3 regions of the Sporosarcina pasadenensis genome follow, and region 2 is predicted to be linked to each of the others. Evidence: a T-box and tRNA genes for the amino acid it is inferred to sense, from the RefSeq annotation. Region 2 holds a T-box; the other regions hold tRNA genes.
The links. The T-box of region 2 lies ahead of argS (arginine--tRNA ligase). A T-box ahead of a tRNA ligase gene usually reads a tRNA of that ligase, here a tRNA-Arg.

Region 1 (3,281 bases), on a different contig from region 2:
CGAGAAAATTGCTCCGACCGACTCCACCGTTTTAATTCACGGAGAATCAGGTACAGGAAAAGGGGTCATTGCCCATCATTTACACAATATTAGTAATCGAAAAAATGGACCCTTTTTAAATGTTAACTGTGCAGCAATTCCTGCAGAACTGTTAGAATCCGAATTATTTGGTTATACGAGCGGATCCTTTACAGGGGCCAATAAAGGTGGAAAAACAGGTCTATTTGAGACGGCTGATACTGGGACTATCTTTTTGGATGAAATCGGAGAATTGGCGTTGCCGTTACAAGCGAAAGTATTGCAAGTTATACAAGATAAGCAATTTATACCTATTGGGAGCAATACGAGTAAAACGGTTGATATCCGAATTATTGCTGCAACCAATCAAGATTTGGAGGAAATGATTCGAAATAAAACATTCCGGGAGGACTTATATTATCGTCTAAATGTGATTGATATTCACATGCCGACTTTAGCAGAGAGAAAGGATGATATTATTCCTTTGACGTATCGATTTTTAAATAAATTCAATAGCAAATACAATGTAAACAAAGCGATTTCCGAACATTGTTTACAAGTACTTTACCATTATTCTTGGCCTGGTAATGTCCGTCAGTTGGAAAATTTAATGGAACGCCTAGTAATTACGAGTGACTCGATCATTGAGGTAACCGATTTACCGCAAGTAATTACAGAAGAAGTGAAGGAAGTTCCCGAACTTATGCATCCTAATTCACTCGACAATGCAATCACCGAAGTTACTCGAACATTAATTAAAAAATCATATGCAAAACATGGGTCGACTCGAGGCGTTGCAAGCGATTTAGCTATCAGCCAATCGAAAGCCTCTAGGTTAATTCGCGAATTTTGTTCAAACGAGTGATTTACATACAGTGACAAAAAGGAAAGACTGGTCCTTATCAAAAATTGACAAAGAGGGGCCTTTCAGTTGTAAAGGAGGACAAGCATTAAACTAATTCAATCATCAAATGGCAAGAATTTGTTTATCGCAACAAGAGTAGTTAATTTTCTAAATTCCAAGGGCGTTTCTACTATTGATATAGGAATGGCAATTCACCCGGATATACTCATGTTGTTAAGGAGCTTGATACGGAATCTGCTAACCAGACAGTACAGTTATATGAGGACATGGCTAGTATATTGAATGTGTAAAATGATTTCAGTTTCTTTCATGCCTGAACATATTCTCAAAAAACAAATAATGACCGTAAACACTGTTATATCAGCGTTTACGGTCATTATTTTCGTGTTCTCTTTTTTATCTAAAAACGTCCCAGGCAGGAATCGAACCTGCGACCCACAGCTTAGGAGGCTGTTGCTCTATCCCCTGAGCTACTGAGACAAAGGAAAGTACCTTTCTATTATAAAGACTAGATCTGCTTAGGGCAACAAATTTATTCTCCCATCTCTATATAAATCGTATGACAAAGTGTTTTATACACATATTAGGGTATAAGAGAAATGGATAAATATCTAAGGAGGATTTGACATATGGAAAGAAGTTCTTCTACAGAAAGATTTCAGCCTTTAACTTCTGTATCGAGTGGACAAGGAGTAGAAGTTGCTCCTGACCTCTACTGTTATACGGTTCAGATTGTTAATGTTGTCTTTTACGGCTATCCGGGAGAAGGAAATGACTGGGTGTTGATTGACGCGGGAATGCCGAAGTCAGCTGAAAGGATTAAGGAAGAAGCAGAAAAGAGATTCGGTAAAGATAACCCTCCAAAGGCCATTATCCTGACACATGCACATTTCGACCATATCGGAGGATTGATTGACCTATTGGAGATTTGGGATGTGCCGGTATATGCCCATGAATTAGAGCTACCTTATATTACCGGCAAAAAGAATTACCCTGAGCCGGATACAAGCGTTGAAGGAGGCATGGTTGCCAAGTTGTCATTCATGTTTCCCAATGAAGGCATTGACATCGGGTCAAAAGCTCATGTTCTTGCAGACGATCATACAATCCCGTTCATGCCAGGCTGGAAATGGATCCATACACCTGGACACACTGAAGGACATATTTCGATGTTCCGAAATGATGATCATGCCATGATTGTCGGCGATGCTTTCGTAACAGTCATACAGGATGAGCTATATAAAGTGTTTACTCAAGAAAAAGAATTAGGAGGTCCTCCTCGCTATTTGACACCCGATTGGGAGACAGCGGAACAGTCGGTTGAAATTTTAGCTGCATTACATCCGAGTATTGCCATTACGGGTCACGGAGTCCCAGTCGAAGGTCAATGGTTGGAGGAGAATCTGAATAGATTGGCGTCAGAATTTAAATCGCTTGCGGTTCCCGATCACGGAAAGTTCGTGGACGACTCAAAATAAAATCAATGGTTCATTGTCCCGGCTCCATCTTTCTTAGTTTCATGTCATATTTTAAGACATATCAGACAAGCTAAGAAAAAAGATCCATGAGGAGGTCGGGTAATGGACAAAGTTGAACGAAGAATTACGAAACGGAATGAAATTGAGTCGTTGAACAAAAAGTACTCAAAACAATTCCATGAATTCGCTTCGTTAGGCGATTATAAGGAAGCCATGATTAATGCATACAGGAAGACCCAACAGGAACAAAAAGAAAAAGATGAATCAAAAACGAACTAATAACAAAGACGACGTCTCGATGTAATTGACAAAGAGACGTCTCTTTTTTCATTTTCAAAATAAAGCTGGAGCAGTCAATCCGACAATAAAGACAACGATTACAGTTAGAATAATAATTGGAAGGAAGATGACCAAAGCAGCCTTCCACGCTGAAAATTGATGAACTTCGGAAATTGTTGCTATAACGACGACTAGTGACCAAATGCTGACAATAACATTAATGATTAACGAAATGACGAGCCATACAGATTGGCCAATCGAGAAATCATAATCGCTTATAAAATTGCCTTGACCTAAAATGAGCAGGTTCGGAATCCAAACGATACCACCGACTACGATAATGATTTCCGAAACGGCGTATGCCGTTCTAGTTTGCTCATATGTTCCCATCCCACCCAGCATCATTGAAAACAGATGATAAATGCCTGAGGCAATATAGAGGCCCAGTATTCCAACAATAGGTCCCACAATTAATGCAACTAATAATATGGCGGCGATATTCCATGACTCAACTAAATCATTGTCTACTGCCTGATCGAGTAAGTGGATAACCCCGGAAATAGCAACAATGAAAAGAACAAAGCTGCTAGATTTGCATTCCATGACATGTTGGACTGTTTTTCTTGGGTGAAGCCATACAG
Region 2 (3,281 bases):
TCTTCGCGTTTAGCTCAATCGTTGGAAATTACTATTACGGTGAAACGAATATCGAATTCATCAACACACATAAGTCGTGGATGACGCTTTACCGAATTCTCGTCCTAGGCATGGTCATGTTCGGTGCTCTCGCGAAAGTGGATATCGTCTGGAGCATGGCGGACTTGTTCATGGGATTGATGGCAATTATAAATCTCCTCGTCATCTTGGCACTTGGAAAAGTCGCATTCCGTGTGTTGGATGATTATACGAAACAACGGAAACAAGGGAAAAACCCCGTGTTTAAAGCATCTCCTAGTTTAAAGGGTGCTGACTGTTGGAAAAATGAATGAAGAAAAGCAATTGTCCTGCCAGTGAATGGTGGGACAATTGCTTTTTTGAATTTACATTTCCTCGGGGGCCTTCATGCCTAACAGGCGTAATGATTCCTTCAATACAATGACGACGCACTCGGTAAGCGCAGTGCGGTACTGCTTGTTGGTTTCGTCGGATAGGACTTGCACATTCCCGTAAAACGAGTTGAACGCCTGGGCTAGGTCAACCGCATATTTTGCGATGACGGATGGATCCAATTCTTCCGCTGCACGTTTGACGGCTTGGGGAAATTGCTCTAGCTGCTTGATCGTATCCCATTCGTAATCATTCACTTCGTCAATCGCGAACTTGCTGGAAGTCCCCGCTTTGCGCAAGATGGAGTTCGCCCGCGCATGTGCATATTGAACGTATGGCCCAGTTTCACCTTCTGTCTGGAGCATCGATTCAAGATCGAATTCGATATCATGTTTCCGGTGCTGCTTCAAGTCGCTGAAAAGGATGGCGCCGACACCGACAGCTTCTGCCACTTCGGATTTGTTAGCTAGTGTCGGGTTCTTTTCCTCGATGTTTTTCTGTGCAAGTTCGATCGCTTCTTTCAAAACTTCCTCGAGCAAAACAATCTTACCTTTACGCGTCGACATCTTCTTGCCGCCTTGCAAGATAAGCCCGAACGGCACGTGCACGATGTCGCTTGCCCAGTCATGGCCCATTTTGCCAAGCACTTGCTTCACTTGAGTGAAGTGAAGGCTTTGTTCATTCCCGACGACGTAAATGGATTTGACGAAGTCGTACTTGTTTTTTCGATAGATGGCAGCTGCCAAATCGCGTGTTGCGTACAACGTCGCTCCGTCCGATTTCTTGATGAGACATGGCGGCATGCCTTCTTCAAGTTCCACGACCATGGCGCCGTCCGATTCGACCAATAGTCCTTTGTCTTGGAGCTCTTGCACGACAGGCTCCATTTTGTCGTTGTAATACGCTTCACCGTTATAGGAATCGAAAGTGACACCGAGCAGATCATAGATCCGTTGAAATTCTTTCAGCGACTCGGTTTTGAACCATTCCCAAAGGGCGAGCGCGTCGGCATCGCCGTCCTCGAGCGCTTTGAAAGCTGCGCGCCCTTCATCGTTCAAAGAAGGGTCTACCTCTGCTTCTTCATGGAATCGGATGTATAGCTTCAGCAATGTCTCGATCGGTGCTTGACGGACCTCTTCCTCGTTGCCCCATTTCTGGTAGGCTGTGAGGAGCTTCCCGAATTGCGTGCCCCAATCGCCGATGTGATTAATTTTCACCGGTTGGTAGCCATTTTTTTCGAGCAATAAAGCGATGGAATTTCCGATGACCGTGGAACGCAGATGCCCCATCGAGAACGGCTTCGCAATGTTTGGTGAGGACAAGTCAATCGTCACGACACCGCCGTTGCCTTCATTGGAGGAACCGTATGTGGCGGATTGATGCAGGACCGTTGGAAGGAGCGTATCTGCAATGACTTTCCGGTCCATGAATAGGTTGACGTACCCATTCACTGCTTCAGCTTTGCTGATTAATGGATGTTCAACGGAAGCTGCGATTTCTTCCGCGATGGTGACAGGTGACTTCCGTAAGATTTTTGCGAATGGAAAACAAGGTAATGCAAAATCGCCTAACTTTGAATTTGCTGGGCGCTCCAGCATATGCTCTTCCAATTGTATTGGGCTGACTGTCTGTAAAGCTTGCAAGATGTCCTTTTTCATTTGCACGAACTCCTTTTTAGGAAAAATAAAAAGCCTTCAATCTCAATAAATGAGACGAAAGCTTGTTCCGCGGTACCACTCAATTTGCCCCTGTTATGTTTGGATAGAGGCCCCTTTCTCCTAACGGCGAGACACCGGCTTCTCCTACTTCATTCAGAAAAGCATCTCAGAAGTGCGCTTCACGAATCTACCCCGCCAGGCTCCCACCAACCCCGGCTCGCTATAGAAGTAAGGAATCACTACTCTCTTCGTCATCGATATTGTAGTTGAATGTATCAAATCGTAGAAAGAGTGTCAATGGGTTTTAGTCGTAACTTTTAAACAAATCATCCGTCTAACTTAGTGAATGGGAGGTTTTGGAATGAAATATAGCGTGTCAATACTATTGGGTGCTGCTTTGATATTGGGAGGATGTGGAACGGATGCGTCCCCGCAAAATAGCTCTGTTGAAGATAGCGAATGGCCAACGTTGAAAAAAGTGAGTGGGCGCGAAATTATTGCCGAACTGAAGCAAACCGTTGAAGAGACGCCTAAGCGGGACAAGAGGGCCACTATAGAAACGCCCCCTGAGTTTGAGGAGCCTACGATAGAAACGGTGGAGGATTTGAACGTTAATACAATTGAGGGACCCGCTGCCATCGAGGCGGTGGAAAAAGTCTACGGCGAAGGTGGCATTCGTCAAGAAGGCGTCATCTTCTTTGAACTACAGACGAAAGGTGCTGAGCAATCCGGCGTGTGGATTGGAGTCAAAGAGCCGGATGAACGTGTTCATCAATTGCTTGATCAGCTGCAGCCGAAAGTGGATGCAGGCGAGATTTTGGCGGAACCGATCTATATATTCCGCAGTCCTCATACGGAAAAGGAGCTTTACGATTTGCAGGATGAAGTCGCGGAAGCGTTAAAAGGAATTGAATCGAAACGGGGTTCATTCGGTCTGTACGTCGATGTCATCACAGGCGATATTGAAGTTACCCATGATTTCCTGAAACCGGGGCAGCAACAGGAGCTACGTGAGCTTTTCGCCGATCATACAATCAATTTTACGCAAGACGGAAGGATGGTTGCGGAGCCGGGGGAATCGACTATCATTGCTCCTGAACAAACATACACGGATACTCCGGTAATAGATGGGGGATTCATCTTGGCCGCCGGTGATGGGAGAATTTTTGTCGCAGGGGGAACTGTAGACGTTGTGTATTATAAATTCCCGGAAGCCGACAAGCTGAAAATCGG
Region 3 (3,281 bases), on a different contig from region 2:
ACGTCGTTTTGAGCGCGGAGGCCGTCGCTTTGAGCGCAGAGGCCGTCGCTTTGAGCGCAGAGGCCGTCGCTTTGAGCGCAGAGGCCGTCGCTTTGAGCGCGGAGACGCCTGCTTTGAGCGTGGGAGACGTCGTTTTGAGCGCGGGGGCAGTTGCTTTGAGCGCGGAGGACGTCGCTTTGAGCGCGGAGACGCCTGCTTTGAGCGCGGGAGACGTCGTTTTAAGCGCGGGGGACGTCGCTTTGAGCGCGGAGACGCCTGCTTTGAGCGAGCGAGACGTTGTTTTGAGCGCGGGAGACGTCGCTTTGAGCGCAGGGGCCGTCGATTTGAGCGCGGGAGACGTCGTTTTGAGCGCGGAGGACGTCGCTTTGAGCGCGGAAACGCCTGCTTTGAGCACGGGGACCGTCGCTTTGAGCGCAGGGACGCCTGCTTTGAGCGCGGGGGCCGTTGCTTTGAGCGCGGAGACGCTTACTTTGGACGCACGGGCGATTGCTTTGGACGCGTGTCACTTGCTTGACTAATCCCTTGACGAATTACACGCAAAAAAAGCCGACTCTACGAATAGAGTCGGCTTTAGTGAGCTTATTATTTCTTTATGTCTTTCATGTCGCTGCGTGTGATGATATGGTCAATCAAACCATATTCCTTAGCACGTTCAGCCGTCATGAAGTTATCACGGTCTGTGTCTTTCGCGATTACGTCAATAGGCTGCCCTGTGCGCTCGGAAAGGATCGTGTTTAATTTTTCACGTAGGAAGAGAATGCGTTTCGCTGCGATTTCAATTTCAGTCGCCTGACCTTGAGCTCCTCCAAGCGGTTGGTGAATCATCACTTCTGCGTTAGGAAGGGCATAACGTTTGCCTTCTGTACCTGCTGTCAAAAGGAAAGCTCCCATTGAAGCGGCCATTCCGATACAAATCGTTTGGATATCTGGCTTGACGAATTGCATCGTATCGTAAATCGCCATACCCGCTGTAATGCTTCCACCCGGGCTATTAATGTAGATGGAAATGTCTTTCTCTGGATCTTCCGCTTCAAGGAATAGCAATTGGGCAACAATGGAGTTTGCCACATTGTCGTCGATTCCGCTTCCTAGCATGATGATCCGGTCTTTCAATAAACGGGAGTAGATATCATAAGCGCGTTCTCCCCGGTTTGTTTGCTCAATGACTGTAGGTATTAGATTCATGTTATTTCCTCCTCTTGAATGGTCAGGATTTTCGTTCTGCTGAAACCGTTTGTTTCAACTGTACATCTATCATACATATTATGGTCAATAAAGGTCAAATATAATGCTTTTAAAATAGGTATTGCAATTATACCACTTTCTTTGTATAATGAATCTTGTCTGTTACTAATAACAGTTGCCCTCGTGGTGCAATGGATAGCACGTAAGATTCCGGTTCTTAAAATGTGGGTTCGACTCCTGCCGAGGGCGTCATAGAGTTTTTAAAGAAGCCTGTAAACATGTTTTTCATGTTTACGGCTTTTTTTATTTTTCAGCCGTTTCCTATATGCATAGTGAAACGGCTGTTATTTATTATTAGTTTTCTTTCTCAACAAGTTCTGTAAGGGTTTCGATTGCTTGGTCTTCGTCGACGCCTTCCGCAATCAATGTCACTTCCGCACCTCTAGCAATTGCCAAGCTCATTACGCCCATGATACTCTTCGCGTTCACTTGACGTTCATTCCTCTTTATAAAGACATCTGCCGTGAATCTATTTGCTTCTTGCACGAATAGTGCAGCTTGTCGTGCTTGTAACCCGGTCTTCATTTTCACTTCAACCGTTCTTTCCGCCATACTCCTTCGACTCCTTTCTTTCCGATTCGTTCTATCATCGGCTTACAATTCCTCCGCTACGGAGATTTTCTGCGATTTCTTCGATCTTCCGAAGACGATGATTCACTCCGGATTTACTTACTGTACCGCCGCTCACCATTTCACCAAGCTCTTTCAAGGTGACGTCCTGGTGTTCAATGCGTAGTTGCGCAATCTCCTGCAATCGGTCAGGCAATTGATCCAGTCCGATTGTGCTCTGGATGAATTTGATATTTTCAACTTGTCTCTGTGCCGCTCCTATCGTCTTATTCAAATTGGCAGTTTCACAATTGACAAGACGATTGACGCTGTTTCGCATATCCCTCAGAATGCGGACGTCTTCGAATTTCATTAAGGAGACGTGCGCTCCGATCAATCCTAGGAAATCCGAAATCTTTTCCGCCTCTTTCAAATAGGCAATATAGCCTTTTTTACGTTCAATCGATTTCGCGTTCAATTGGTATTTATTCATTAAATCCACTAATGCTTCACTATGCTCTTTGTAAAAAGAGAAAATCTCCAAGTGATAGGAGGAAGTTTCGGGATTGTTGACAGAGCCGCCTGCAAGAAATGCTCCACGCAAATACGATTTCTGGCAGCATTTCTTTTTCACTAATTGCTCTACAATCTCGTTTTTAAATTGAAAGGTACCCGTCAGTATATACAAGTCCTCCAATAATTGCTTCGCTCCATCGCGAATTCGGCATATGTAGACGTTGTTCTTCTTCAGACGCATTTTCTTACGGACGAGCAACTCGACTTTATAAGGATATAGCTTCTTAATATTTGAATAAAGTCTCCTAGCGATTGCCGCATTTTCTGTTTGCACGTCCAAGCTTAATTGTTTATTCGAAAATGATAGGGCACCGTTCATTCTGATGAAGGCGGCGATTTCCGCTTTCACACAGCATTGTTTGGAATCGATTTGTGTCAGTTCCTTTTTTACTTCAGATGCAAAAGACATGATTTTCCCCCTCTCTCTCGGCGATATCAGGTCTCCTCGTTAACGATCGTACCTTCCATATAACCCATGATCCATGATGCGACTTTGCCGGCGTCATGGATAATTCTTCCGTCCAAAACCGTCGAAAAGTCCCCTAATACGATAGTAGGGACGAGCAGTTGCAAAGCATCTATGTCATTTTCTACAGGGAGCTGCGCCACGGACGGCTCTTCCCCGTGTAATAACGTTTGGAAATCCGTCTTATTCAACAGCACCGTGTCAATGAATTGACTGCCGGCATGATCATATAACGCCTTCACATGCTCAGACGCAGTGTACTGGTACGTTTCACCTTCCTGCGTCGTCAAGTTATTGATATAAACCTTCTTCGCTTGAGACGCAAGGACGGCATCACGGATATCTCTCACAAGTATCGTCGGCAGAATGCTCGTATATAAGCTTCCAGGCCCAAAAATGATCAAATCTGCCTCCTTGATGGCCTCCACCGTTTCAGGCAAAGGTT

Region 1: it has a tRNA-Arg gene. The T-box ahead of argS (arginine--tRNA ligase) is inferred to sense a tRNA for this amino acid. The anticodon was not compared.
Region 3: it has a tRNA-Arg gene. The T-box ahead of argS (arginine--tRNA ligase) is inferred to sense a tRNA for this amino acid. The anticodon was not compared.

The regions. Positions count from the first base shown of each region.
Region 1 covers NZ_JBFEGM010000001.1:48,788-52,068, reverse strand. The annotation lists gene AB1K89_RS00290 (sigma-54 interaction domain-containing protein) at 1-883, shown strand, start outside; tRNA gene AB1K89_RS00285 (tRNA-Arg) at 1,291-1,363, opposite strand; gene AB1K89_RS00280 (MBL fold metallo-hydrolase) at 1,513-2,361, shown strand; gene AB1K89_RS00275 (hypothetical protein) at 2,464-2,640, shown strand; gene AB1K89_RS00270 (YIP1 family protein) at 2,695-3,281, opposite strand, start outside.
Region 2 covers NZ_JBFEGM010000009.1:46,633-49,913, reverse strand. The annotation lists gene AB1K89_RS13035 (alanine/glycine:cation symporter family protein) at 1-332, shown strand, start outside; gene argS (arginine--tRNA ligase) at 384-2,048, opposite strand; T-box leader at 2,096-2,312, opposite strand; gene AB1K89_RS13025 (DUF3221 domain-containing protein) at 2,410-3,281, shown strand, end outside.
Region 3 covers NZ_JBFEGM010000003.1:74,327-77,607, reverse strand. The annotation lists gene AB1K89_RS05760 (hypothetical protein) at 1-518, shown strand, start outside; gene clpP (ATP-dependent Clp endopeptidase proteolytic subunit ClpP) at 583-1,185, opposite strand; tRNA gene AB1K89_RS05750 (tRNA-Arg) at 1,363-1,434, shown strand; gene AB1K89_RS05745 (HPr family phosphocarrier protein) at 1,540-1,797, opposite strand; gene whiA (DNA-binding protein WhiA) at 1,832-2,779, opposite strand; gene AB1K89_RS05735 (gluconeogenesis factor YvcK family protein) at 2,806-3,281, opposite strand, start outside.